2 regions of the Streptomyces sp. NPDC001599 genome follow, and region 1 is predicted to be linked to the other one. Evidence: riboswitches for the same ligand, from Rfam matches in the RefSeq annotation. Region 1 holds a riboswitch; the other holds the start of a gene.
The links. Region 1 has a riboswitch for glycine ahead of gcvT (glycine cleavage system aminomethyltransferase GcvT). Riboswitches for the same ligand answer to the same signal wherever they lie in the genome.

Region 1 (10,185 bases):
CACCTTGAGCAGGGTGTCGCCGGGGGCCGCGTCCTTGGTGAGGGTGGCGGTCCCGGTCGACTTGCTCTCGGTGCCGTCGCTCTGCGCGGGGATGGACACCGCTTCGTCCTTGGCTTCGTCGCTCACAGCTTCGGCGCAATCTCTTCGATCCAGATACGCTCCCGCTGCTCCTGCGACATGTGGCAGGCGGCCCAGTGCTTGCTGCCGACCTCGGTCAGCTCGGGGCGGACCGTGCGGGTGACGTCGTCCTTGGGCACGTCGGCGTACGGGCAGCGCGGGTTGAAGGCGCAGCCGGACGGGAGGTTGATGAGGGAGGGCGGCGAGCCCTTGACCGGGATGAGGCGTTCCTGCTGGTCGCGGTCGAGCCGCGGCATCGAGCCGAGCAGGCCCCAGGTGTAGGGGTGCCGGGGCTCGTAGAACACCTTCTCGGCCGGACCGCGCTCCACGCACCGGCCGCCGTACATCACCAGGAGGTCGTCGGCCAGCTCGGCGACGACGCCCAGGTCGTGGGTGATGACGATGACCGCGGAGCCGAACTCCTTCTGCAGGTCCCGGATGAGGTCGAGGATCTGCGCCTGGACGGTGACGTCCAGGGCGGTGGTCGGCTCGTCCGCGATCAGCAGCTCGGGGTTGTTCACCAGCGACATCGCGATCATCGCGCGCTGGCGCATACCGCCGGAGAACTCGTGCGGGTAGCTGTCCACCCGCTTGTCCGGCTGCGGGATGCCGACCCGGTCGAGCATCTCGACCGCGCGGCGCTTGGCGGTCTTCTTGTCCACCTTGTGGTGGATGCGGTACGCCTCCACGATCTGCTGGCCGATCGTGTAGTACGGGTGCAGCGCGGACAGCGGGTCCTGGAAGATCATCGCCATCTCCCGGCCGCGCAGCTTGCGCACGTGGTCGGGGTCGGCGGACAGCAGCTCGGTGCCGTCCAGCCAGATCTCGCCGGATATCCGGGCCTTGCGCTTGCCGTACTGGCCGGCGGTGTGCAGGCCCATGATGCCGAGCGAGGTCACCGACTTGCCGGAGCCGGACTCTCCCACGATGCCGAGGGTCTTGCCCTTCTCCAGCTGGAAGGAGAGCCCGTCCACGGACTTGACCAGGCCGTCGTCGGTCGGGAAGTGGACCTTGAGGTCGCGGACTTCCAGGAAGGCGGTCGGCGCGGGCGAGCTGCCGGTGGGCTCGCCCACCGCTGCCCCGCTCTTGCTCAGTTCGGTCATGCGAGCCTCACTCGGGGGTCGATCACGGCGTACAGGATGTCCACCACGAGGTTGGCGATCAGCACCGCGAGAGACGTGATCAGGACGACACCCAGGATGAAGGGCAGGTCGTGGTTCTTGATCGCGTCCAGCACCTTCTGGCCGAGGCCGGGAAGGCTGAACGTGGTCTCGGTCAGGATAGCGCCGCCCATCAGGGCGCCGAGGTCCATGCCGAGCATGGTGAGCAGGGGGGTCAGGGTCGATCGCATCGCGTGCTTGCTGATGACGACCTGTTCCTTGAGGCCCTTGGCCCGCGCGGTGCGGATGTAGTCCTCGCCGAGGATCTCCAGCATGGTGGCGCGGGTGATCCGGGCGTACATCGCGGCGTACAGGAAGGCCAGGGTGATCCAGGGCAGGATCATGCCGCCGAGCCATCCGGTGAGGCTGTCCTCGAGCGGTACGAACTCACCGTCGATCCAGCCGAGACCGTAGGAGAAGATCGCCAGGCTCAGCAGACCGGTGAAGTAGATGGGGAGGGAGACACCCGCCAGGGCGACGACCATCGCGCCGCGGTCCCACAGCGTGCCGCGCTTGAGGGCGGAGAGCACACCGGCGGCCACGCCGAAGATCAGCCACAGCACGGCGGCACCGAGCGCGAGAGCCAGGGTCACCGGGAAACGCTCGGTCAGCACCGGCCAGACCGACTGCTCGGTCTTGAAGGAGTAGCCGAAGCAGGGCGCGGCGCATTGGGTCACGTCGCCGCCGGCCGCGTAGGTGCGACCCGCGAAGATGCCCTTGAAGAACTCCCAGGCCTGGACGAAGACCGGGTCACCCAGACCCAGCTTCTCCCGCACACCCTCGACGGCGGCGGGGTCCGCCTGCTTGCCGACGAAGTTCAGGGCGATGTCGACCCCGGCCCACTTGGGGACGAGGAAGAAGATGCAGAAGACCACCAGGATGATGACCACGAGCATCACTGCGGCGGCGAACAGCCGCCTGATGAGGTAAGCGAGCACGGGTTGCGGCCCGCTGCGTCCCGCGGGCCGCCGGAGGTTTTCCGACGGCCCGCGGTCACGCCGCGCCGGCCTTCACCTGCCTTTCGTGCCGTACGGCGGGTGTACCGGTTACTTCTTCGGGTTCTTCAGACCGATGTTCACGAAGTCGTACATACCGCTGTAGGCGTCGGTGGTGTACACGTTCGCGATGTTGCTGGAGCGCCAGTTGATGAACTTCTCGAAGACGAAGGGCAGGTAGTACGCGCCCTCCATCACCTTGTGGTTGATCTCCGTGGCGATCTGCTTCTTGCCCGCGTCGTCCTTCGCGGTCAGGTAGTCACCGAAGAGCCCGTCGATCTTCGGGTCGTTGATCATCGCGAAGTTGTTGTTCGCGCTGTCGAGGATGTAGTCGCTGTGCCACAGCGGCAGACCGTAGCCCTGCACGGACGGGAAGTCCGGGCCCCAGCCCATGATGATGATGCCGTAGCCCTTCTTCTGCACGTTCGAGGGGCTGCCGATGACGCTGGCGTACTGCGAGCCGTCGTACTGGTCGATCTCGACGTCGATGCCGACCTTCTTCAGCGAGGCCTGGAGGGACTCGGCGGTGGCGACCTCGACCGGCTTGTTGTTGCGGACCGCGATGGTGGTCTTGAAGCCGTCCGGCTTGTTGCAGGCCTTCAGCTCTTCCTTGGCCTTCTCGACGTTGCCCTTCTTGTTGGCACCGGCCATCTCGTACGGGTCGTACTTCTGGCCCTCGGAGCCCGGAACGGCGGGCGGCAGCATGTTGGTGCCGATGTCGCCGCCGGCCACCGGGCCGCCGCGCGCGGTCTGGAGGGAGACGTGGTCGGCCCCGTAGAGCACGGCCTTGCGGCAGTGGATGTTGTCGAACGGCTTCACGTTCTGCGGGAACGCCGCGTACCGGATGTAACCCGAGACCGGGTTGTCCAGGTTGGCCTTGTGCTCCTTCAGGGCGGTGGTGCGGCCCTGCGGGGACAGACCGGTCTGCGCCAGGTCGATGTCGTAGTCGCCGGCGATGAGGCGGGCGTCCATGTCGTTGGCGTTGGTGAAGAACTTGATCGTGATCTTGTCCGGGTACGCCTTGCGGACCGGGTCCGACGCCTGCTTCCACTCGGTGTTGCGGACCAGGGTCAGGTCCTTGCCGGGGTTGTAGGACTCGAACTTGTACGGACCCGAGGAGAACGGGTGCAGGCCGTACTTGGACTTGGTGTCCTTGTCCTGGCGGACCGGGGACGCCGAGGTCAGCGCGAGCATCTCCTCGAAGTCCGAGTTGGCCTCCGGCAGGTGGAAGACGATCGTCTTGTCGTCGGGCGTCTCGATCGCCTTCAGACCCAGCTTGTCCTTGGACTTGTCCTTGTACGGGCCCTGGTACTCGCCCTTGGGGTCGAGCACCTCCTTGAGGTACGTCGGGCCGCCGGACAGCACGTCCTGCGCCCAGACGCGCTCGATGCCGTACTTGACGTCCTTGGAGGTGATCGGCTTGCCGTCCTCCCAGGTGACGCCGTCACGCAGGGTGTACGTGTAGGTCTTGCCGTCGGCCGAGACCTTGGCGACGTCGGTGGCGAGGTCGGGGGTGGTCTCGGCGCCGGCGGCACCCGGCTCGGTCTTGTTCGTGACCAGCTGGCGGCTGTAGTAGCGGGAGAAGTCCCACATGAAGCCGTAGTAGCCGCGCGTGGTGTCCCACGAGTCGGCGTCCTGCGTGCTGGCGAACTTCAGCGTGCCGCCCTTCTTGGCCTCGGAGGCCTGGGCGACCTTGTTGTTGGCTGCGTCGTAGCCGGCCGCGCCGTTCTTCGAACCGCCGCCGCTGTCGTCGTCGCCGCCTCCGCCGCACGCCGCCGTGGTCAGCAGCGCGGCGACCACTGCGGCAGCGGCCAAAGCCTGCTTGCGCCGCCCTGAGGTGCGTTGGGTAGTCACGATCTCGGATCCTCCGGATTAGATGAGAGACCCCGTGCAGGTGCCACGGGTCGCTTTGCGGTACGGCAGGGTCAGCGGGAGCCCTTCGGGTCCAGCGCGTCGCGCACGCCGTCACCGAAGAGGTTGAAGGCAAGAACGGTGATGAAGATCGCCACACCGGGGACCACCATGTACATGGGGTCCGACTTGTAGTAGTCGATCGCGCTCGAGAGCATCTGCCCCCAGGACGACGTGGGCGGCTTGACGCCCACGCCCAGGAAGCTGAGCGCCGCCTCGGTGAGGATGTTGGTGGGGATCATCATCGTCGTGTACACGATGATCGGCGCCACCAGGTTGGGCAGCAGTTCCTTGAAGAGGATGTAGAACCGTCCGGCACCCAGCGACCGGGCCGCCTCGACGTACTCCCGTTCGCGCATCGAGAGTGTCTGACCGCGGACCACGCGACCGATGTAGGGCCAGCCGAAGAAGCCGATGACCACGATCATCATGAGCAGGCGCACGCCCGTGCCGCTCAGTCCGAGCATGTTGTCCGGCATGACGGAGACCAGGGCGATGATGAAGAGCAGCTGCGGGAAGGCCAGCAGGCCGTCCATGACGCGGCAGATGAGGGAGTCGACCCAGCCGCCGAAGAAGCCCGCGAGGACACCGAGGACGGTGCCGAGGACCACGGCGACCATCGCGGACAGGAAGCCGACGAGCAGCGAGATGCGTGCGCCGTGGACGATGCGGGCGAAGATGTCGCGGCCGTTGACCGGCTCCACGCCGAGCCAGTGCTCGCCGCCGAGACCGCCCAGGGAACCCGTGGGGGTACCGAACAGCGGGTCGATCATGTCCTCGTTGTACGCGTTGGGATCCTGCCCGTAGAGGGAGGTGATCAAGGGCGCGAACACGGCGACCACGACGAGGACCAGCACGACGATGCCGCCCGCGAGGGCCAGCTTGTCCCGCTTCAGGCGCTCCCAGGCGATCCGGCCCAGGGAGCGCCCTTGTACCGACTTGGCCTCGGCGCCGGCGACCGCCGCTTCCTCTGCCGCACTCGGGGCCGCTTCCGCGGTCGGCTCGTGCAATGGTGCCGTCATCTGGCAGGGACCCCTCTCAACCGGCGGTAGCCGGCCCGCACTTGCCGCTGTAGCGGCGTGATCAGTCCGTCGTACAAAGAGGCGAGCATCCACCCCTTGTTGCGGGAGTCTTCAACGCTTTGGCGATCTGTAGCCAGACTTGACGGGGAATGGATGCGCAACCGTGATGCTGTTTGAGGTGTTCCGTTATCCGGACAGTGGGTAACGGGGGCCGGACACGGGCGAGTTGGGACATCAGGGACAAGATGGCGTTTTGCGTCGCCATCTACGCGCGAAGATCGCCTCTTCCGCAGGGGGTCCGCGGGGTCTGCGGACCCCGCGGCCGTCAGTACCGGCTACCGGCCGGAGGGTATCCGTACCCGCCCGCCGGCGCCTGGGCGGGGGCCGCCGCGTGGGCCTCACGGTCGTAGAACGGGCGCGCGTTGGCGCGCAGCCACAGGGCGACCGGGTCGTGGGCGTCGGTCATCGCCACCGTCGACACCGGCAGTCCGTCCGGCACCGCGCCGACGGACTGCTGCATCATCGCGCGCACCGCGTCGACGGCCGGCGGGGAGGTGTCGTACACGTCCAGGCCGATGGCGAGGTACGGCGCCCCCAGCGCCGGCTGCACCCAGGCGCGGCGCAGCGCGCGGACCGCCGGGGTGCGGTGGGCGTTCTGTGCGAGCAGGGCGTAGAACTGGGGGATCTCGATGGCCGGTTCGGACAGCCGCAGGGGCCCGGCGGGCTGGCGGTCCAGGCCGGAGGCGATGCGGCGCAGGTCGAGCCAGGGGATGCCGACGCCGCCGCCGGGGGCGTGCGGGTTGAGCCACAGTCCGTAGTGGTCCGGGTAGAGGGCGCGGGCGACCTCCAGGCCGTCGACCACTTCGTACGAACGGTTCCAGCCGCTGGCCGAGAGCTCCTGGGCGGAGGTCACGCAGGGGGCGTAGCCGTAGCCCTCGACCTCCATGTTCCCGTACTGGGCGTCCGGGGAGCCGGCCTGGCCGTGCCACAGCAGCATCCAGACCTGGCCGGAAGTGGGGGCGGCGAGGGCGCGCAGCAGGGCCTCGTAGGCGTCGTAGCGCCCGGGCGTCACCTGGCGCAGCATGTGCTCGACCTGTCCGGTCGTGGTGCCGCTGGCGCTCACGCGTATCGCCCCTTCGAGAAGTTCCCCCGGTGTTGGGACCAGCTTAAGGCTCCGCCGGGTGCGGGGGGCCTAGGGCCTGTCTGACAATTCCCGTCTGCCGTGCGACGCCATGCACGCACTCTCGCCGCACCGGCCCCAGACCCGAGTACGGCCAGTACGCGGGTCTGGGGCCGGCACACCGAGAGCACGCACCTGACGCCGCACGGCCGCCCTTCGGGCGACGACGCGAATTGTCAGACAGGCCCTAGGAGCTCGGGGCTCCTTGCCGTCCGGCGGGTGCGGCGTCACTGTGGCTGGTCGCGCCCACGCGGCGGAGCCGCACATGTCACAGCCCCGCGCCCCTTCAGGGCGCTGTCCCTGCCCGGCGCTTACAAGTCCCGGTTGTAGAAGGGCCTGACCTTCTCCCGCATCCAGTCGCAGACCGGGTCCTGGACCGCTTCCAGGAGGACCAGGTTGACCTGCCACTTCAAGGGGGACTTGGCCAGGGCTCGGCCGAGGGCGTCCAGGGGGAGGGTGCGGGCGTCGTCCTCCCAGTGGGTCAGTTCGACGCCGACGAACAGGACCGGGTCGGCGGTCTCGACGGCGGCCAGGCAGCGGCGCGCGCTGCGGACCACGCCGGTGGCGGCGAACTCGGCGGAGGCCGCGGCCAGGAAGTCCACCGGGTCGTCCTGCCAGTCCGGCTCGAAGAGGCGGACCCGGCCGCCGGAGGAGGGCCCGTCCAGCGGGGTGCGCCCGGCCCGGCACAGCTCGGCCACGGCGGGCGGCGGCAGCGGGATGCCGACCACGCCCTCCGGGTTCACCGCGATGCCGACCTGCGGGGGCAGGCCGCGGGCGAACTCCGCGGCGGGGGCGATGGTGTACGCCATGTGCGCGCCGGCGACCTGGCGCAGCTGCTCCTCCGAGCTGAACACCGGCACGTAGGCCTGGCCGTCGATCTCCAGCGAGGGCAGGTCGAGGGGGCCGCTGTGCGGGCCGCCGCCGTTCGGCAGGGGGACCCACAGGAAGCTGCGGCCCAGGACCTCCACGATCCGGCCGCCGGCCGACGGGACGCCGAGGGAGGCGGACAGCACCTCCTCCAGCTCGTTGCCGGGCCACCCGCCGTGCGGGTGGGGGTGCGCCTGTGCCGGGAAGTCCATCTGCCTACCTACCGCCTGCCTGGTACCGCCGTTCGTGGCTGAAAGGCTAACCCGTTCGGCCCTGGAGCCCTACCGTGCGTCACCCCGTGAAGGCGATCCGCCGCAGGGTGTCGGCCGCCGACCGGTCGAGGACGACCGCCGAGGAGCAGCCCGCGGGCAGGGTGCCCTCGGTCACCGCGCGCAGCAGGCGGGAGTTGGCCGTGCGGTGCCGCAGGAACGCGTACCGCGAGACGCCCCGGCCGCGCTCGCGCTGCCCTGCCAGGGCCTCGCCGGGGGCGACGTCGAGGAGCAGCAGGTGCAGGGTGCCGTCCCGGCGGCGGGCCTCGCGGGCCAGCCAGCCGCGCACCCAGGCCTGGGTGCCGCAGTCGTGCACGACGACGCCCTCGCCGGAGCGCAGCGCGCGGCGCAGTCCGGCGTAGTGGGCGAGGCGGACCAGGGGCCGGTAGAGCGCGTACGGCAGGAGGCGCGGCATGCGGCGCTCCCAGCGGTCGCGGGTGTCCTGGGAGTCGATGCGGCCGCCGCGCACGGTGCGCCGCATCAGCGTGGACTTGCCGCTGCCGGGCAGGCCGGTGATCACCACCAGGTCCCGGGGTCCGAAGAGCAGGGCGTGCGGGCTGCGGCCGTCGCGGTCCCTCAGATCGCGGACGACGGGTGCGGTCAGTGGGGCGCATGCCTCGGGGGCCGGTGCGGCGGGCTGCTTGGGCAGCGCGAGTCCCGAGGTCGTGGCGTACGCCGTGGTCCTGTTCACCGTGATCGTCCTCCCCTGGGGCGGTACACGAGTACCTCCCCGTCGAGTGTAAAGAGAAGGTAATGCGCGGGTCTCGCGTTTTCGTTCGCTTACTGCCACAAGCCGGTTACAGATCACGGTCTGCCACGGATCGCCCGGGCGTGCAATGATGGCGGCGCCAACTGCATACCGGCCGTTTGAATCCGCGCGGGAGAGTCCCCGGCCGCGCCGGGGCGCCGAAGGAGCAAGTCCCTCCCTTGAATCTCTCAGGCCCCGTTACCGCGCGGGCGAGGCACATCTGAAAAGCGGGCCGCCCCCGACGGCGGTCCCACCCAAGGTGCAAGCCCTGATCGCCGTACTCCGGTGGCCGTGGCGAACCTCTCAGGTTCCGATGACAGATGGGGAGGACCGACCTCGCCCCGTCCTGTCCTGGGAGACGACCGACCGATGAGCAGTACCGAACTGCGCCGTACCGCGCTCGATGCCACGCATCGCGCGCTGGGCGCGACGATGACCGACTTCGCCGGCTGGGACATGCCCCTGCGCTACGGCTCCGAGCGCGAGGAGCACGTCGCGGTGCGCACCCGCGCCGGTCTCTTCGACCTGTCGCACATGGGTGAGATCACCGTCACCGGGCCGCAGGCGGCCGAGCTGCTCAACTTCGCGCTGGTCGGCAACATCGGCACCGTGAAGCCGGGCCGGGCCCGCTACACCATGATCTGCCGCGAGGACGGCGGCATCCTGGACGACCTGATCGTCTACCGGCTCGGTGAGACCGAGTACATGGTCGTCGCCAACGCCTCCAACGCCCAGGTCGTGCTGGACGCGCTGACCGGGCGGGCGGCGGGCTTCGACGCCGACGTGCGCGACGACCGCGACGCGTACGCACTGCTCGCCGTGCAGGGCCCGGAGTCCCCGGGCATCCTCGCGTCGCTCACCGACGCCGACCTGGACGGCCTGAAGTACTACGCCGGTCTGCCCGGCACGGTCGCCGGTGTCCCGGCGCTGATCGCGCGCACCGGCTACACCGGCGAGGACGGCTTCGAGCTGTTCGTGAAGCCGGAGCACGCCGTCGAGCTGTGGCGGGCGCTGACCGAGGCGGGCGAGGGCGCGGGGCTGATCCCCTGCGGTCTGTCCTGCCGGGACACGCTCCGCCTGGAGGCGGGCATGCCGCTGTACGGCAACGAGCTGTCGACCGCGCTGACCCCGTTCGACGCCGGTCTGGGCCGGGTGGTGAAGTTCGAGAAGGAGGGCGACTTCGTCGGGCGCGCCGCGCTGGCCGAGGCCGCCGAGCGCGCCGCTTCCCGGCCGCCCCGCGTCCTGGTCGGTCTGGTCGCCGAGGGCCGCCGGGTCCCGCGCTCCGGGTACCAGGTCGTCGCGGGCGGCGAGGTGATCGGCGAGGTCACCTCCGGCGCCCCGTCCCCGACGCTGGGCAAGCCGATCGCCATGGCGTACGTCGACTCCGCGCACGCGGCTCCGGGCACCGAGGGCGTCGGCGTGGACATCCGGGGCAGCCACGAGCCGTACGAGGTCGTGGCGCTGCCGTTCTACAAGCGCCAGAAGTAGACAGTGGACACGGGGCACCGCCCCTCGCGGCAGCCCCCTGAGTCACTCACCCCTCCCTCGTCACCCCCTTCACCAGCCACTTCCCCGCGTACAGGAGAATTCAGGCCATGAGCAACCCCCAGCAGCTGCGCTACAGCAAGGAGCACGAGTGGCTGTCGGGCGCCGAGGACGGCGTCTCGACGGTCGGCATCACGGAGCACGCGGCCAACGCGCTCGGTGACGTCGTCTTCGTGCAGCTCCCCGAGGTCGGCGACTCGGTGACCGCGGGCGAGACCTGCGGCGAACTGGAGTCGACCAAGTCCGTCTCCGACCTGTACTCCCCCGTCTCCGGTGAGATCACCGAGGTCAACGAGGACGTCGTCAACGACCCGTCGCTGGTGAACAGCGCCCCCTTCGAGGGCGGCTGGCTGTTCAAGGTGCGGATCACG
Region 2 (10,185 bases), on a different contig from region 1:
CCGGACGGGGCCTCTCCCGCTTTCGCGGCGGGACTCAGTCCTCGTACGCGTCCAGCGGCGGGCAGGAGCAGACCAGGTTCCGGTCGCCGTAGGCCTGGTCGATGCGGCGCACCGGCGGCCAGTACTTGTCGGCGGCGGACACACCGGCCGGGAAGACGGCCTCCTCGCGGGTGTACGCGTGGCCCCACTCACCGGCGAGCGCGTCCGCGGTGTGCGGGGCGCCGCTCAGCGGGTTGTCGTCCGCCGGCCAGGCTCCGGAGCCGACCTTCTCGATCTCCGCGCGGATGGCGATCATCGCCTCGCAGAACCGGTCCAGCTCGGCCAGGTCCTCGGACTCGGTCGGCTCGATCATCAGCGTGCCGGCCACCGGGAAGGACATCGTCGGCGCGTGGAAGCCGTAGTCGATCAGCCGCTTGGCGACGTCGTCGACGCTGACGCCGGTGGCCTTGGTCAGCGGGCGCAGGTCGATGATGCACTCGTGCGCGACCAGCCCGCCGGGGCCGGTGTAGAGCACCGGGAAGTGCGGCTCCAGGCGCTTGGCGATGTAGTTGGCGGACAGGACGGCCACCTGGGTGGCGCGCTTGAGGCCCTCGCCGCCCATCAGGCGGACGTAGGACCAGGAGATCGGCAGGATGCCGGCCGAGCCCCACGGCGCCGCCGAGATCGGACCGACGCCCGTCTGCGGACCGGCCGCGGGCTGCAACGGGTGGTTGGGCAGGTACGGCGCCAGGTGCGACCGTACGCCCACCGGGCCCACGCCCGGGCCGCCGCCGCCGTGCGGGATGCAGAAGGTCTTGTGCAGGTTCAGGTGGGAGACGTCGCCGCCGAAGCGGCCGGGCTTGGCGAGGCCGACGAGGGCGTTGAGGTTGGCGCCGTCCACGTAGACCTGGCCGCCCGCGTCGTGCACCTGCGCGCAGATGTCGGCCACGTGCTCCTCGAACACGCCGTGCGTGGACGGGTAGGTGATCATCAGCACGGCCAGCTCGTCGCGGTGCTTCTCGATCTTGGCGCGGAGGTCCTCGACGTCGACTTCGCCGTCCTCGGCGGTCTTGACGACGACGACCTTCATGCCCGCCATCACGGCGCTGGCGGCGTTGGTGCCGTGCGCGGAGGACGGGATGAGGCAGACGGTGCGCTGCTCGTCGCCGTTGGCCCGGTGGTAGCCGCGTACGGCGAGCAGGCCGGCGAACTCGCCCTGCGACCCGGCGTTGGGCTGGAGCGAGACCTTGTCGTACCCGGTGACCTCGGCGAGCCGCTCCTCCAGCTCACGGATGAGGGTGAGGTAGCCCTGCGCCTGGTCGGCGGGGGCGAAGGGGTGCAGCGCGCCGAACTCGGGCCAGGTGACCGGCTCCATCTCGGTGGTCGCGTTGAGCTTCATGGTGCAGGAGCCCAGCGGGATCATGCCGCGGTCCAGCGCGTAGTCCCGGTCGGCGAGGCGGCGCAGGTAGCGCAGCATCGCGGTCTCGGAGCGGTGCTGGTGGAAGACGGGGTGGGTGAGGAAGTCGTCGGTGCGCAGCAGCGGGTCGGGCAGGGTCTCCCCGGCCTCCGCGTCCAGCGCCTCGATGTCGCCCTCGACGCCGAAGGCGTGCCACACGCCGCCGACCTGGGCGCGCGTGGTGGTCTCGTCGCAGGCGAACGACACGTGGTCGGCGTCGACGAGCCGCAGGTTGATGCCGTTCTCCCGGGCGGCGTGCACGATCCCGGCGGCCCGGCCGGGCACCCGCGCGGTGACGGTGTCGAAGTAGGCGCCGTGGACGATCTCGACGCCGCCCGCGGCGAGGCCGGCGGCGGTGATCGTGGCGTACCGGTGAGTGCGCCGCGCGATGGCCCGCAGGCCCTCGGGGCCGTGGTAGACGGCGTACATGCCGGCCATGACGGCGAGCAGCACCTGCGCGGTGCAGATGTTGCTGGTGGCCTTCTCGCGGCGGATGTGCTGCTCGCGGGTCTGCAGGGCCAGGCGGTAGGCCTTGTTGCCGTCGGCGTCCACGGAGACGCCGACCAGGCGGCCGGGGAGGCTGCGGGCGAACTTCTCGTGCACCGCCATGTAACCGGCGTGCGGTCCGCCGAAGCCCATCGGCACGCCGAAGCGCTGGGTGGTGCCCACGGCGATGTCCGCGCCCAGCTCGCCGGGCGAGGTGAGAAGGGTGAGGGCGAGCAGGTCGGCGGCGACGGTGACGAGCGCGCCGAGCTCGTGCGCCCGGTCGATCACCGGCTTGATGTCGCGGACGGCTCCGGAGGCGCCCGGGTACTGGATCAGGACGCCGTTGATCTCCCGCTCGGCGACCTCGGCCGGGATGCCCTCGCTCAGGTCGGCGACGACGACCTCGACGCCGGTCGGCTCGGCGCGGGTCTGTATCACGGCGACGGTCTGCGGCAGGGCGTCCGCGTCGACGAGGAACAGGCCCTTCTTGTTCTTGCCCATGCGCCGGGACAGCGCCATCGCCTCGGCGGCGGCGGTGCCCTCGTCGAGCAGCGAGGCGCCGGAGGTGGGCAGGCCGGTCAGCTCGGCGACCATCGTCTGGAAGTTCAGCAGGGCTTCGAGACGGCCCTGGGAGATCTCCGGCTGGTAGGGCGTGTACGCCGTGTACCAGGACGGGTTCTCCATGACGTTGCGCAGGATCACCGGCGGGGTGAAGGTGCCGTAGTAGCCGAGGCCGATCATGGAGTCGAGGACCTGGTTGCGGTCGGCCAGCGAGCGGAGCTCGGCCAGCACCTCGGCCTCGGAGCGCGCGCCCGGCAGGTCCAGCGCGTCGGCGTTCTTGATCACATCCGGCACCGCGGCGGCCGTCAGTTCGTCGAGCGAACCGTAGCCGACCTGCGCGAGCATCTTGGCCCGGGCCTCGTGGTCGGGGCCGATGTGGCGCTGCTCGAAGGGCATGGCCTGTTCGAGTTCGGAGAGCGGAGTGCGATGGGCGGTCATTGCGGAGGCCTCCTGGTCTGACGACCTTCGAGGGGCACCACGGCGCGGGTACCCGGACGGCCTCCCCCTCTGTCATCTCAACCTGAGAGCTTCACCGGGCGAGCCCTGGGGCTCTCCCGGCTTTCACCGTCGGTGAGAGCGGAAGCCGTCGACACCCGCCCTGCTTTCCAGAGTGACCTCGTCCGTGCGGTACGTGAGCCTGAGAGATTCCGGGGAGGATTTGCTCCTTCGGCGCCTCCGGTGGTGTCCGGAGGACTCTCCCGCGCGGGGTCAGCAGCCGTTTGCCAGCGTACCAGCGAGGTCGCCGCACGGACTTCGAGTGGCCGACCGGGCACTTGTGCCCTTTTGTAGTACTTACGGATGATTAGGCGGCTGGTGTGCGACCCCAGTCCGGCCCAGTGGTGCGATCAAGTGGAGGGCCCCGTGCGTACTGACATCGATCCGCGGAACCTGATCGGCCGCAAGGCGTTCGACCGCGACGGCACCAGGATCGGCACCGTGGACGAGGTCTACCTCGACGATGCCACCGGCGTCCCCGAGTGGGCGGCGATACGAACCGGTCTCTTCAGCAGGGACGCCTTCGTCCCGCTGGAGCCCAGCGAGCTGGTCGACGGCAGCCTGCGCGTGCCCTTCGACCGGGCGCTGATCAAGGAGGCGCCCGACTTCGGCGTCGGCCGCCACCTCTCGCCGGAACAGGAACTCCAGCTCTACCACCACTACGGCCTGGACGTGGCGGCCGCTCCCCCGCCGCCCGACCACGACTTCGGCAAGCTGGCCGGCAAGGGCAAGGGCCCCGACGAGGGCTGACCCCTCCCGCCCTCCGCGTCGGCGACCAGCGGCAGCGGATCCGCGGGCGTCAGCTCCGGGTCGTCCACCGCGAAGGTCCGCACCCGCCCGACCTCCGAGTACGGCGTCTCGAACCGCACGGTGACCCGCCCGAGACCGCTGCCCTGCACCCAGCCGTGCCCCAGCTCCGTGTGCCGCACGTCGTGCCCCGCCGGCCACCGCCGCTCGGCGGGCGAGGGTCTGTGCTCCTCGGCGGGCCCAATCTCGGGCTGCTCGGCCGATTCCTCGGCCCGGTCTCCCGCAGCCTGGGCGAACAGGTCCTCCTGCGTGTAGTCGGCGAGCCCGCTGACCCCCACACCGAGCAGCCGCACGCCACCCGTGGTGTCCACCGAGTCCAGCAGTCTGGCCGCCGCCTCACGCACCACGGCGGGGTCGTCGGTGGGCCCGCGCAGGGTCTCGGATCGGGTCAGCGTGGAGAAGTCGTATCTGCGCACCTTGAGCACGATGGTCCGCCCGGACAGACCGGAGGCGCGCAGCCGCCGCACGCAGCGGTCCGCCAGCCGCCCCACCTCGACGCCGACCCGCACCCGGTCGTGGATGTCCACGTCGTAGGTGTCCTCGACCGACACCGACTTGGTCTCCCGCTCGGCCACCACCGGACGCTCGTCCCGCGCCAGCGCCATGGCGTACAGGGCGTGGCCGTGCGCCTTGCCCAGCAGCCGCACCAGCTCGTCCTCGCCCGCCTCGGCGATCTCGCCGACCGTGGTGATCCCGGCCCGCCGCAGGTGGTCGCCCGTGGCCGGTCCCACCCCGGGCAGCGTCCGCACCGTCATCGGCTCCAGCATGGCCCGCTCGGTCCCCGGCGGGATGAGCACCAGTCCGTCGGGCTTGGCCGCCTCCGAGGCGATCTTGGCGAGCATCTTGGAGGCGGCGAGGCCCACGGACCCGGTGAGGCCGGTGACGGTGCGGATGTCCGTGCGCAGCTTCGCCCCGGCCACTCGCGCCGACTCCGCGTCCCGGGCCGCCCCGCCCGCGTCCAGGTCCACGAAGGCCTCGTCCAGGCTCAGCGGCTCCACCAGCGGCGACAGCTCCCGCAGCAGGCGCATCACCTGCTCGCTGATCGACCGGTAGAGCTCGAAGCGCGGCACGAGGTAGGCGGCATGCGGCGCGAGCCTGCGGGCCTGGCCCATCGGCATCGCGGAGTGCACCCCGAACACCCGCGCCTCGTACGAGCAGGTGGCGACCACACCGCGTGGTCCGAGGCCGCCCACCACGACCGCCTTCCCGCGCAGGCTCGGCTTGGACGCCTGCTCCACCGAGGCGAAGAAGGCATCCATGTCGAGATGCAGGATCGTGGGCGCGGTTCTCACATCTCCGATGCTGCCCTACGCCACTGACAATGCCGTCATCGGACGGCTCCGGGGCGCGGCGGGGTCAGACCGCCCGGTTGTTGCGCCGCCGGGCCAGCTCGTCGGCCGGATTGTGCCCCACCAGGGTCTCCCCCGTGTCGATCCGCTCGCCGTGCAGCTGGGACAGCGCGCTCTCCACGTCCCGCCACACCACGCCGACGGCGATCCCGAAGACGCCCTGACCGCCCTGGAGCAGGGCGTGCACCTCGTCGGGAGACGTGCACTCGTAGACGGTGGCGCCGTCGCTCATCAGCGTCATCCGCTCCAGGTCCCGGAAGCCGCGCTCCCTGAGGTGCTGGACGGCGGAGCGGATGTTCTGCAGGGACACACCGGTGTCGAGGAAGCGCTTGACGATCTTCAGCACGACCACGTCGCGGAAGCTGTACAGGCGCTGCGTCCCGGATCCGTGCGCGGGCCGCACGCTGGGCTCGACGAGGCCCGTGCGGGCCCAGTAGTCGAGTTGCCGGTAGGTGATGCCGGCGGCCGCGCAGGCCGTCGGCCCGCGGTAGCCGATCTGCTCGGACGCCATGGACGTCGCCCCTCCGCTGGTCGGCACGGCTGCCGGTGGCTGCGGACCGGGATCGGCCGCAACACCGTGCTGGGCGTGGCCCGCGCCTGCGCGAAGCCGGGAGCCCGGGGGAGGGTACGGACCGCCTGCCCCGAGGCTGTGCCCGGGGCCACCCCCAACCGTACCGTCGCCGCTGATTCTCACGCCGACCTCCGTCCTTGACCTGCCTCCTCGAAGGTAGGCAGTCACCAAGGGTGCGTCAACGATCGCCACACTCGGCACGCCGAGTGATAATCACCCTACGAGTGGTTTCCCGTGTCCAATCCCGGGAAAGGCTAGCCGGATGTGCCCCGACGGGCCCGCGTCTCACTGATTGCTGGTCCCGAAGTCCTCGGGCGAGATCTGGTCGAGGAACTCGCGGAACTTCTCCACCTCGTCCTCCTCCTCGTCCGGAATGGCGATACCGGCGTCGTCGAGGACCGTGTCGCTGCCGTAGATCGGCGTACCGGTGCGCAGGGCCAGCGCTATGGCGTCGGACGGCCTGGCACTGACCTCGACTCCGCTCGCGAAGACCAGCTCGGCGTAGAAGACCCCGTCACGCAGGTCGGTGATGCGCACTTCCGTGAGCTCCTGGCCGACGGCTTCCAGCACGTCCTTGAACAGGTCGTGGGTCAGCGGCCGTGCGGGCGCCATGCCCTGCTGGGCGAAGGCGATCGCCGTCGCTTCCCCAGGTCCGATCCAGATGGGAAGGTAACGGTCGCCGCCCACCTCGCGCAGCAGCACGATCGGCTGGTTGGAGGGCATCTCGACCCGGACACCTACGACATCGAGCTCGTTCACACAGCAACCCTAGGCCGTGCCCGGGACGTTTGGGTAGTCGGGCCGGGATCGGGTGGGCGATCCGGGTCCCCGGCCCGCCCGTTTCAGGGCAGCCGCACGCCCAGAGCGGTCTGCACCAGCGCCGCGTGCAGTCTCACCGCGAGTCCCGCCAGCTCCTTGGTACGGGCTTCCGCGTGTGCCCTGGTCTGGGGGTTGCGGTGGCGCTTCAGCGGCGCCACCACCTGGTCGACGAGCCCGGCCTCGCGGTCGGCGGCGGCCTTCATCACCCGCAGGTGCCGCGGTTCGATGCCGAAGCGCCCCAGCTGCACCACCAGCGACGCCACGGTGACCGCCTCGGCGTCGTACGCCCCGTCGGGCAGCGGGGCGAGCAGTCCGTACGACTCCCACTCCTTCAGCTCCTGCTCGCCGATCCCGGCCGTGGCGAGCAGCTCGTCCCGGCCGATCCGGGCCACCGTCGGGCTCTCGGCGGGCTCGGTCGCGGCGGCCTCCCCGTCCCGCTGCCGGCCGACCCGCGGCAGCGCCACGGCCTCACCGCGCTCCACGGCGTCCAGGTGCTCACGGATCACCTTGAGCGGCAGATAGTGGTCCCGCTGCATGCGTAGCACCTGGCCGAGGCGTTCGACGTCGTGCGCGCTGAACTTGCGATACCCGGCCGGGGTCCGCCGCGGCTCGACGAGACCCTCCGACTCCAGGAAACGGATCTTGGAGATGGTGATGTCGGGGAACTCGTCACGCAGCGCGTTCAGCACTGCGCCGATGCTCATCAGCCCACTGTCCGTGGCGGCGGCGCCTGGCCCGGCACCGCCGCTCGGTGTTTGAGACATGGACCTTCCCTGGAGGTTCCCCGGGCGGACGGCCCGGGGGCGGGTCAGTAACCCCGCTGGCTCGCGTAGAACACCAGCCGGTACTTGCCGATCTGCACCTCGTCACCGTTGGACAGGGCGACCTGGTCGATGCGCTCCCGGTTGACATACGTGCCGTTCAGGCTGCCGACGTCGGCGACCGTGAAGGAACCGTCCGGGCTGCGGCGGAACTCCACGTGCCGGCGCGAGACCGTCACGTCGTCCAGGAAGATGTCGCTCTGCGGATGACGCCCGGCGGTGGTCAGCTCGCCGTCCAGCAGGAAGCGGCTGCCCGAGTTCGGGCCGCGGCGCACGACCAGGAGGGCGGAGCCCAGCGGCAGCGCGTCCACGGCCGCCTGCGCCTCGGGAGAGAGCGCCGGCATCGCCGTCTGGCCGGTGACCTCGGCGTCGTAGGCCTCCAGACCGGAGATGGAGATCGTGGAGGTCGTCTCGGAGGCACGCTCCGGGACCGCGCCGGGCCGCAGGGGAGCACCGCAGTTGGAGCAGAAACGGCTGTTCTCCGCGTTGCGGTTGCCGCACCTCGTACAGACCAGGGCCGACATGGACGGATCCTCCTGCCGCGACTGCCCCGCCGGGGCGTTCGACGCGTACGGGTCGGGGGTGAACCCTCCACCCGCACCCGGGGCCGAGGGCTGGCCGAAACCTATGCCGCCGGACTGAGCAGGGTCAACAGACGGCGCGCCCGGACCACCCACCTGGTCCCGGTACATCGGGCGTCGGCCCTCGTCGGGCTGTGCGCGATGGCGGGCGGTCGCGTTGTCGCCGCTGCCCTCTCGCGCGCTCTTGCCGAACAACTTCGCAAACAACTTCACGGGCGATTCCCCTTGACCGAAACAGACCCGCCCGTGGGGCAGGACGAACCCTTACTGAACGCACTGGCCGACCCGGACACCTTCACAACGTCCGTCTCCACCAGACAGTTTCCACCACGCACCACCCAATCGGTGCGCCGACCCCCCGCAACCTCATGCCCTCGCCGGACACCCCCCATGCACCGCCGGTTCACTGGGAGGACGACCGAGCGTAGTCAGGCCGCTCCGCCGCTCGCAAGGCGTCCACGACGATCTTGCTCGACCGCTCAACAGTAACGGTGGCCTGTTCCTTCTCCAGAGTCTGCACCACTCCTCCAGGAATGTTGAGAGCCGGTTCGAGGTCCTGCGGCTTGCCGATGACCTGGAAACGATACGGCGCGTTGATCTTGTTCCCGTCGACGCTGACGGAGCTGTCGGCGTCCGCGAGGTACGTGCCGGCCACCACCCGTACACCGTTCACCTGGATCGCCTCCGCACCCGCCGCGCGCAGCTCCTGGATGGCGTCGAGCAGCATGTCCGCCTCGACCGTCCCCTTCGTGTCCTCGATGGTCACCGTGATACCGGGCCCCTGCGCGGCCACGGTGCCCGCGAGGATGCCCAGTTGCCGCTCCTTCTCGAGCGTCTGCTTGCGGGCCTCCTCCGCCTGGTCGGAGCTGTTCTCCAGCTCGTCGCGCTGCTTCTCGAGGCCCTGTTTCTCGTCTTCAAGACGCTGAGTACGGTCGTCCAGTTCATCGAGGATGCGAACCAGATCCTCCTGGCGGGCGCCCCGCAACGCGCTGTCGCTGTCACTGTTGGACGCCACCTGCACCGCGAGGCCGAATCCGAGCCCGAACAGGAGCAGGGCGACGATCAGTTGGGCCCGCGTCAGGCGCGGCGGCCACAGCCCCTTCAGGAGCCGCTGCCTGCCGGTCACTCCGTCGCGCTCCCCCTGCGCGGGACCCGGGACGCCGCCCGCGGGGTCGTCCGCCGACGTGGACCGCGACGGCGGCACCTCGTCCGGCAGTTCCTTGCGCAGCCTGTTCGCGGGCTGCTCGTCGTCGCTCATCCGCCTCACGCCCGGAAGACGTGGCGTCGGATCGCCGCGGCGTTGGAGAAGATACGGATGCCGAGGACCACCACGACCCCGGTGGACAGCTGGGCTCCGACGCCCAACTTGTCGCCCAGGAACACGATCAGTGCGGCCACGACCACGTTCGACAGGAACGACACCACGAAGACCTTGTCGTCGAAGATGCCGTCGAGCATGGCCCTCAGCCCGCCGAACACGGCGTCCAGCGCCGCCACGACGGCGATCGGCAGATACGGCTCCACGGCCGCCGGCACCTCGGGCCGGACCAGCAATCCGGCCACGACTCCCACGACGAGGCCCAGTACGGCGATCACGATGTGCCCTTCTCGGTTATCGGCTGTGCTGTACGTACGATCACACTCGGTGCGGCCGGCAGCTTGAGGTCGTCCGCGACGGAGATGGCGGTCCGGATGCCGTAGCTCTCCTCCAGGGCATGCAGGTACAGCCCGTCCGCGCTGTCCTGGAAGCCCCTGCTCAGCCGCTCGCCGTCCCCCACCGCGAGCACCGTGTACGGCGGCACCAACGGCCTGTTGTCGACCAGTATCGCGTCACCGGCGGCCCTGATCGCCGACAGCGCGGTCAGCCGCTGTCCGTTGATGGAGATCGCCTCGGCGCCCGACTCCCACAACCCGTTCACCACGCGCTGCATGTCCCGGTCCCGTACCCGTCCGGTGTCGGAGAACCCGGAGGTGCCGCGCGGCTGCCCGTCGGCGCCCGTGCCGCCGACGTCCTTGGCGTCGTTCACCACGAGCTTCACGCCGGGGCCGTGCACTTCCACCGCGCCCGACAGGATCCCCACCAGGTCGGACCGGTCGCCGTCACCGCTCTTCTCCAGCGCCTCGCGCCGGCGGGCGTCCACGTCGTCGCGCAGCTCGTCGACGCTCTTCTCCAGCTCGTCGGCCGCCGAGGTCTCCCCCTCTATGCGGTCGACCAGCTCTTCACGCTCCTTGGCGACGCCGGGAGCGGCGACCCGTGCCT

Region 2: linked by a shared signal. The riboswitch ahead of gcvP (aminomethyl-transferring glycine dehydrogenase) and the one ahead of gcvT (glycine cleavage system aminomethyltransferase GcvT) in region 1 are both predicted to bind glycine.

What each region holds. Positions count from the first base shown of each region.
Region 1 is NZ_JBIAVA010000025.1:35,485-45,669, reverse strand. Features, by position in the region: gene ACFYZ3_RS36630 (dipeptide ABC transporter ATP-binding protein) at 1-99, opposite strand, end outside; gene ACFYZ3_RS36625 (ABC transporter ATP-binding protein) at 123-1,220, opposite strand; gene ACFYZ3_RS36620 (ABC transporter permease) at 1,217-2,215, opposite strand; gene ACFYZ3_RS36615 (ABC transporter substrate-binding protein) at 2,324-4,126, opposite strand; gene ACFYZ3_RS36610 (ABC transporter permease) at 4,198-5,205, opposite strand; gene ACFYZ3_RS36605 (enhanced serine sensitivity protein SseB C-terminal domain-containing protein) at 5,531-6,328, opposite strand; gene ACFYZ3_RS36600 (enhanced serine sensitivity protein SseB) at 6,697-7,464, opposite strand; gene ACFYZ3_RS36595 (AAA family ATPase) at 7,544-8,212, opposite strand; glycine riboswitch at 8,390-8,483, shown strand; gene gcvT (glycine cleavage system aminomethyltransferase GcvT) at 8,639-9,757, shown strand; gene gcvH (glycine cleavage system protein GcvH) at 9,865-10,185, shown strand, end outside.
Region 2 is NZ_JBIAVA010000009.1:3,762-13,946, reverse strand. Features, by position in the region: gene gcvP (aminomethyl-transferring glycine dehydrogenase) at 35-2,920, opposite strand; glycine riboswitch at 3,098-3,193, opposite strand; gene ACFYZ3_RS22710 (PRC-barrel domain-containing protein) at 3,344-3,727, shown strand; gene ACFYZ3_RS22705 (DNA polymerase IV) at 3,637-5,076, opposite strand; gene ACFYZ3_RS22700 (MerR family transcriptional regulator) at 5,141-5,827, opposite strand; gene ACFYZ3_RS22695 (bifunctional nuclease family protein) at 5,990-6,463, opposite strand; gene ACFYZ3_RS22690 (MerR family transcriptional regulator) at 6,547-7,287, opposite strand; gene ACFYZ3_RS22685 (FHA domain-containing protein) at 7,332-8,180, opposite strand; gene ACFYZ3_RS22680 (DUF881 domain-containing protein) at 8,329-9,183, opposite strand; gene ACFYZ3_RS22675 (small basic family protein) at 9,189-9,521, opposite strand; gene ACFYZ3_RS22670 (DUF881 domain-containing protein) at 9,518-10,185, opposite strand, start outside.